2 linked regions of the Ancylobacter polymorphus genome follow. The protein of the gene in region 1 interacts with the protein of each later gene in a pairwise test. Links are inferred from orthologs where the notes say so. Each region holds a gene or a part of one and is shown on either strand. Other genes may lie near its edges. The genes, in order: K9D25_RS17080 and ptsN.

Region 1 (3,627 bases):
CGTGGTCGGCTCCACGCTCATCGGCCAGTCCTTCACCTCGGAGCGCTATTTCCACGGCCGCCCCTCCGCCACGACAGGTGCCGATCCGGCGGACCCGGCGAAAAGCGTGGAGGCCCCCTATAATGCGGCGAGCTCCACCGGCTCAAACCTCGGCCCGAGCTCGGCCGTCCTCGCCGAGGCGGTGAAGGCGCGGGTCGCCGCGCTCGGCGGCGGGCCGGTGCCGGCCGATCTCGTCACCGCCTCGGCCTCGGGCCTCGATCCCGACATCTCGCCGGCTGCGGCGGCGCTGCAGGTCGCCCGCGTCGCCAAGGCGCGCGGCCTGCCGGAAGACGAGGTGCGCGCGCTGGTCAACCGCTCTATCCTTGGCCGCAGCTTCGGCGTTCTCGGCGAGCCGCGCGTCAATGTTCTGGCGCTGAACCTCGCCCTCGACGATCTGAAGCGCTAACGGATCTGCGTGCTGCGATGCCCACCCAAGCCGAGGAACGCCCCGCCCCCGAAGCCTTTCTCGACGAAGCCCGGATAGAGGCGCGCGGGCGGGGCGCGCCGGGGCGCTTGAAAATCTTCCTCGGCGCCTCCCCCGGCGTCGGCAAGACCTTCGCCATGCTGGAGGAAGCGCGCGCCCGCCAGCTGGCGGGCGTCGATGTGGTGGTCGCGCTGGTGGAGACCCATGGCAGGGCGGAAACCGCCGCCCTGCTGCGCACGCTGGAGCAGTTGCCGCGCCGCGTCGTCGAGTATCGCGGCCAAAGCCTCAGCGAGCTCGACCTTGACGCCCTGCTCACCCGCCGCCCCGGCCTCGCCCTCATCGACGAGCTCGCCCACAGCAACGCCCCCGGCTCGCGCCATCCCAAGCGCTGGCAGGATGTGCTGGAAGTGCTCGACGCCGGCATCGACGTGACGACGACGCTCAACATCCAGCACATGGAGAGCCTCAACGACATCGTCTCGCGCATCACCGGGGTGCGCGTCTCCGAGACCGTGCCCGACCATGTGCTGCAGCGTGCCGATGGAATCGAGCTGATCGACCTGCCGCCGGACGAGCTGATCAAGCGGCTGAAGGACGGCAAGGTCTATGTCCCGCAGCAGGTGGGGCGGGCGCTGGAGAACTTCTTCTCGCGCGGCAACCTCACCGCCCTGCGCGAACTCGCCTTGCGCACCGCCGCGAGCCGGGTGGACGCGGAAATGCTCGCCTATATGCGGGCAAACGCCGTCAAGGGCCCGTGGCCAACGCAGGAGCGGCTGCTGGTCTGCGTCAATGAGGCGCCGGTGGCCAAGGCATTGGTACGGGCGGGGCGCCGCATGGCGGACCGCGCGCGCCTGCCCTGGATCGTCGCCACCGTCCTCACCCCGCGCCATGAGACGCTGCCGGCGGACGCGCGCGCCGCCACGCTGGACGCGCTGCGCCTCGCCGAGACGCTGGGGGCGGAGACCGTCACCCTTCACGCCGAATCCGACGCGGTAGCCGAGCTGCTCCGCTTCGCCCGCAGCCGCAACGTCTCGCGCGTCGTCATCGGCCGGCCGCGCACCCATGGCGCCGGCTGGCGACGGCTGGCGCGGCTGCTGCGCGAGCCGGTGGCCGAGCGGCTGCTCGACGCGGCGACGGATTTCGAGGTGACCATCGTCAGCGACCCGAAGCCGCCGGCACGGCGCGGCGGCTTCGCCTGGCCGAGGCTCGACCCCGACTGGCGCGGCTATGCGGCGGCGGTGGCGGCGACGGCTGTGGCCAGCGCGGTCGCCTGGCCGGTCGGCGCCTGGGACGCGATCCCCGGCGGCGCCATTTCCGCGATCTATCTCACCGCCGTGCTGGTGGTGGGCGCCAATTTCGGCCTCGGCCCCTCCATGCTGGCGACGCTGCTCGGCTCGCTCGCCTATAATCTGCTCTACACCGAGCCCTATTACACGCTGGCGGTGAACAACCCCGAGGATATCGTCTCCATCCTCGTCTTCCTGGTCGGCGCCGTCTTCACCGGCTCGCTGGCGGGACGGCTGAAGGCGCAGGTGGAAGGGCTGCGGGTGGCGCAGCGGCGCACCGAGACGCTGTACGACTTCGCCCGCAAGATCGCCTCCGCTGGCAATGCCGACGATGTGCTGTGGGCCGGCGCCTACCACATCGCCGCGACGCTGGACTGCCGCTCGCTCATCCTCATGCCCGCCCCTTCCGGCGCGCTGGAACAGGTGCAGGGCCATCCCTCCATCGAGGAACTGGACCCGCGCGCGGAAGGCGCGGCGCGCTGGGCCTTCGAGCGCAACGAGCCCGCCGGTTCCGGCACCGCCACCCTGCCGATGAGCGAATGGCTGTTCGTGCCGCTGGCGGCGGGGGAGAAGACGCTCGGCGTCATCGGCGTGCGCTTCAAGGACCGCAGCCGCAGCCTCGATCCTGAGACCCGCCGTCTGCTGCTGGCGGTGGAGGACCAGGTCGCCGTCGCGGTGGAACGGGTGCGGCTCGCCGAGGAACTGGCGGATGCCCGTGTCTCCGGCGAGAGCGAAAGGTTGCGCGGGGCGCTGCTCAACTCGGTGAGCCATGATCTGCGCACCCCGCTCGCCACCGTCATCGGCACGGTCTCGGCGCTGGCCGAGGACCCGGACGGGCTTTCCCGCGCCGACCGGCGGGAGCTCGCCGGCACCGCGCTCGACGAGGCGCGCCGGCTCGACCGTTATGTGCAGAACCTGCTGGACATGACGCGCCTCGGCCATGGCGCGCTCACGCCCCGCCGCGCGCCGGTGGAACTGGCGGAAATCGTCGGCCGGGTGCGCACCGACCTCGCCCGGTCGCTGGCCGGCCATCAGCTCGGCATCGCCCTGCCGCGCGATCTGCCCATGCTGGATGTCGACCCGGTGCTGATCGGCCAGGCGCTGACCAATGTGATCGAGAACGCCGCCAAATACGCCCCGCCCGGCACCGCCATCACCGTGTCGGCCCATGCCGAAGGGTCGGAGGCGCTGGTCGCGATCAGCGATGAAGGCCCCGGCATTCCCGACAGCGAGCGGGAGAAGGTGTTCGACCTGTTCCACCGCGTCACCGAGGGCGACGGGCGCCCGGCCGGCACCGGGCTCGGCCTTGCCATTGTGCGCGGTCTGGTGGAGGCTCACGGCGGCACGGCCCGCGCGCTGCCCGGGCCGAACGGACGCGGCACGACCATCGTGCTGCGCCTGCCCCTCGCCACGGCGCCCACTGACGACGGCACATGACCGAGCCCGACACGCCCCCTGCCCGCATCCTCGTGGTGGAAGACGACGCGCCGATCCGCCGCTTCCTGCGCATCGCGCTCGGCAGTGGCGGCTATGACATCACCGAGGCCGAGCGCGGGCGGCAGGGCATCGAACTCGCCGCCACCTCGGCGCCCGATTGCGTGGTGCTCGATCTTGGCCTGCCTGATATGGACGGCAAGGCGGTGATCGCCGCCATACGCGAATGGTCGCGCGTGCCGATTCTGGTGCTGTCGGTGCGCGATCAGGAGACCGAGAAGATCGCCGCGCTCGACGCCGGGGCGGACGATTATGTCACCAAGCCCTTCTCCGTCGGCGAAGTGCTGGCGCGGCTGCGGGCGCTGCTGCGCGCCCGCCGCGACCGGGGCGCGGAGCCGGCCGAACAGGTGCTGGGCGCCCTCGCCGTCAATCTCGCCAGCCGCA
Region 2 (3,263 bases), 3.3 Mb from region 1 along the record:
TTCGGAGACGCTGCCGCGGGTGCTGGTCAACCAGGCCTATTATTCCCGGGTGCAGAAGATCACCCGCAACGAGCGCGAAAAGGCCTTTCTCTCCGATTGCATGCAGACGGCGACCTGGCTCACCCGCTCGCTCGACCAGCGCGCCCGCACCATCCTCAAGGTGGCGACCGAGATCGTCCGGCAGCAGGATGCGTTCCTCACCCTCGGCGTCCAGCATCTGCGCCCGCTGAACCTGCGCATGGTGGCCGATGCCATCGGCATGCACGAATCCACGGTCTCGCGCGTCACCTCTAACAAATACATGGCGACGCCGCGCGGAATCTTCGAGATGAAGTATTTCTTCTCGTCGTCTATTTCATCTTCCGACGGTGGCGAGGCGCATTCCGCGGAATCGGTGCGCTTCCGCATCAAGCAGATGATCGAGGCGGAGAGCCCGGACGACGTGCTTTCCGACGACACGCTGGTGCAGCGCCTGCGCGAGGCGGGGATCGACATCGCCCGCCGTACGGTGGCAAAATACCGTGAAGCCATGCGCATTCCCTCGTCCGTCCAGCGCCGGCGCGAGAAACAGGCGGCGGCGGCCGGAGGCTGACGAGGGCGCTCTCGAGGCGTGCAGGACGGCTTCACACAAGCTTCACACACGCTGTCCACCGCTTCTCGTTGACACTTTCCTTTCCGGCTCATACCTCTTAGTGGCACCGGCCGGGCATGTTAGGGAGTTCGGGCAGGGCGAGGGGCGAATTCGCGAACGCTTCCCGACCCGCCCCAGCAGAAGGACGAGTCACGATGCCGCTGCGGGTTTCAGGAAAAAATCTCGACGTGGGCGAGGCTCTCAGGCAGCGCGTTTCCGATCGCGTCGCCGGGGCGATGGACAAGTACTTCGACGGTGGCTGGTCCGGCCACGTCACGGTCGCCCGCGAGGGCTCCGGCTATCGCGCGGATTGCGCGCTGCATCTCGACAGCGGGACAGTGCTGCAGGCCCATGCCGATGCGCAGGACCCCTATGCCAGCGCCGACGCCGCCGTGGAGCGGATCGAGACGCGGCTCCGCCGCTACAAGAGCCGGGTCAAGCGCCGCGCCGCCAATGGCGAGAATGCCGCCGAGCCCGCCGCTGCCGGCGAGACCGTGCCGCTCACCGTGTTCTCCGCCCCCGACCATGAGGACGCCGAGCCGACGGAAGGCTGGTGCCCGACCGTGGTGGCCGAGGCGACCGCGACGCTGCCGCGTCTCTCGGTGAGCAACGCGGTTCTCGAACTCGACTTCACCGGCGCCACCGCCCTGGTGTTCCGCCATGCCGGTCACGGCCGTATCAACGTCGTCTACCGGCGCGGGGACGGGCATGTCGGCTGGGTGGACCCGCCGGCCAGCGCCCAGGCGGAAGACGTCCATTGATCCCCCGACCTCATGGGAAGCGCGCGGCCGCTGCGGCGGTTCGCGCGCTTCGTCTCGCCCCGACCCGGATCGCCACGCCGCGGATCGTTTCATGGCTCTGATCGACATTCTGTCACCGTCCGCGGTGTTTCCGACCCTCAAGGTTGGCAGCAAGAAACAGGCCCTGCAGGAGCTTTCCGCCCATGCGGCGACGCTGCTGAAGCGGGACGAGCGCGAGATTTTCGAGACGCTGAACCAGCGCGAGCGCCTCGGCTCCACCGGCGTCGGCAATGGCATCGCCATTCCGCACGGCAAGCTGGCGAAGATGGACCGGCTGTTCGGCATGTTCGCGCGGCTGGAGCGGCCGATTGACTTCGAATCGCTCGATGGCGAGCCGGTCGACCTCATCTTCCTGCTGCTGGCACCGGAATCGGCGGGCGCCGATCATCTCAAGGCGCTGGCGCGGGTGGCGCGGCTGCTGCGCGACCCCGAGGTGGCGCGCAAGCTACGCCAGTGCCGCGACGCGCAGGCGATCCACGCCCTGCTCACCGGTGCCCCAGCCGACGCGGTGTGACACCGCTCCCGAGGCGCCCGGGCGGTGCCGCCTGAGGCGGGTGACATCGACGCCCGCCGCCCTATCTCGTCAGGGTCAGACCCCGTTCGTTCAGGAGGCCCGCCATGCCCGAAACCCTTCCCGCCAACCTCGCCCTTTCCGCCGGCCAGTGCCGGGCGGCGCGCGCCCTTCTGGGCTGGAGCGCCGCGGAACTGGCGCAAAAGGCGCGGGTGACGGCGGAGTGGCTGGAGCGGTTCGAGCGCGGGGGCGAGGCGGTCGACGATTTCGACCCCTCGGAAGCCGAGCGCGTGTTGCGCGCCTTGGAAGAGGGGGGCGTGGAACTTCTCGCCCCCGGCCAGGCCAGCAGCGGCGGTGGCGCGGGCCTGCGCATCCGCCAGCAGGGCGGCTATATCCCCGCCAATCGGCTCAGTTCCGCCAATGATGGCTGACGCCGCCGCGCGTCGTCCCGGACGGCTCTGAAGGCCGTTCCGGGAGCGTTCGCAGTGCGCCGCAGGGACGGTGGAGACCGTTACGGCGTAATAGCCACTTTCAGCACGCCGTCGCGCTGATGCGAGAACAGGTCGTAGGCGGCCTCGATATCGTCCAGCTTGAAGCGATGCGTGACCAGCGGTTTCAGGTCCACCCGGCCGGAGGCGATCACGTCGATCAGCCGGCGCATGCGCTCCTTGCCGCCGGGGCAGAGCGTGGTGACGATCTTGTTGTCACCGAGGCCGGCGGAGAAGGCGCCGAGCGGGATCTTGAGATCGGTGGAATAGACGCCGAGCGAAGAGAGCGTCCCGCCGGGGCGCAGCACTTTCAGCGCGCTTTCGAATGTGTGCTGGGTGCCCAGCGCCTCGATGGCGACATCGACCCCGCGCCCGTCGGTCAGCGCCAGAATCTGCTCGACCACGTCGCCCTGCTTGAAGTCCACCACGTCGCTGCAGCCGAGCTGCCGGGCGATGGCGAGGCGCTCCGGCACGGTGTCGACGCCGATGATGCGGGTGGCGCCCTTCAGCTTGGCGCCGGCGACGGCGCACAGGCCGATGGGGCCGAGCGCGAACACCGCGACGATGTCGCCGATCTGCACCGCGCCGCTTTCCGCGCCGGAGAAGCCCGTGGACATGATGTCCGGGCACATCAGCACTTCTTCGTCGGTCAGCGCGTCCGGCACCGGGGCGAGATTGGCGAGGGCATCGGGCACCAGCACATATTCCGCCTGGGTACCGTCGATGGTGTTGCCGAATTTCCAGCCGCCCATGGGCTTGAAGCCGTGCTTCATGCCGGGGCCGTCCTGCGAGCCGCAGCCGCACAGGCAGGCATAGGAATGGCCTGAGGGGGT

Evidence for each region.
Region 2: the proteins of K9D25_RS17080 (region 1) and ptsN interact in binary tests that used the Escherichia coli proteins (3 or more experiments, as listed by UniProt). The link is inferred for Ancylobacter polymorphus from one-to-one orthologs.

The regions. Positions count from the first base shown.
Region 1 is NZ_CP083239.1:3,575,696-3,579,322, forward strand. Bases 69-3,386 are described here. They hold K9D25_RS17080 (sensor histidine kinase), read left to right. Parts: upstream 69-462; coding sequence 463-3,186; downstream 3,187-3,386. Other genes in these bases: kdpC (potassium-transporting ATPase subunit KdpC), read left to right, coding at 69-445; K9D25_RS17085 (response regulator), read left to right, coding at 3,183-3,386. In the rest of the region: more of kdpC, read left to right, coding at 1-68; more of K9D25_RS17085, read left to right, coding at 3,387-3,627. UniProt on the Escherichia coli protein: Member of the two-component regulatory system KdpD/KdpE involved in the regulation of the kdp operon. KdpD may function as a membrane-associated protein kinase that phosphorylates KdpE in response to environmental signals.
Region 2 is NZ_CP083239.1:307,467-310,729, reverse strand. The notes cover bases 261-3,214. They hold ptsN (PTS IIA-like nitrogen regulatory protein PtsN), read left to right. Parts: upstream 261-1,483; coding sequence 1,484-1,945; downstream 1,946-3,214. Other genes in these bases: K9D25_RS01360 (NAD(P)-dependent alcohol dehydrogenase), read right to left, coding at 2,454-3,214; K9D25_RS01365 (helix-turn-helix domain-containing protein), read left to right, coding at 2,050-2,373; hpf (ribosome hibernation-promoting factor, HPF/YfiA family), read left to right, coding at 787-1,392; rpoN (RNA polymerase factor sigma-54), read left to right, coding at 261-592. In the rest of the region: more of rpoN, read left to right, coding at 1-260; more of K9D25_RS01360, read right to left, coding at 3,215-3,263. UniProt on the Escherichia coli protein: Seems to have a role in regulating nitrogen assimilation.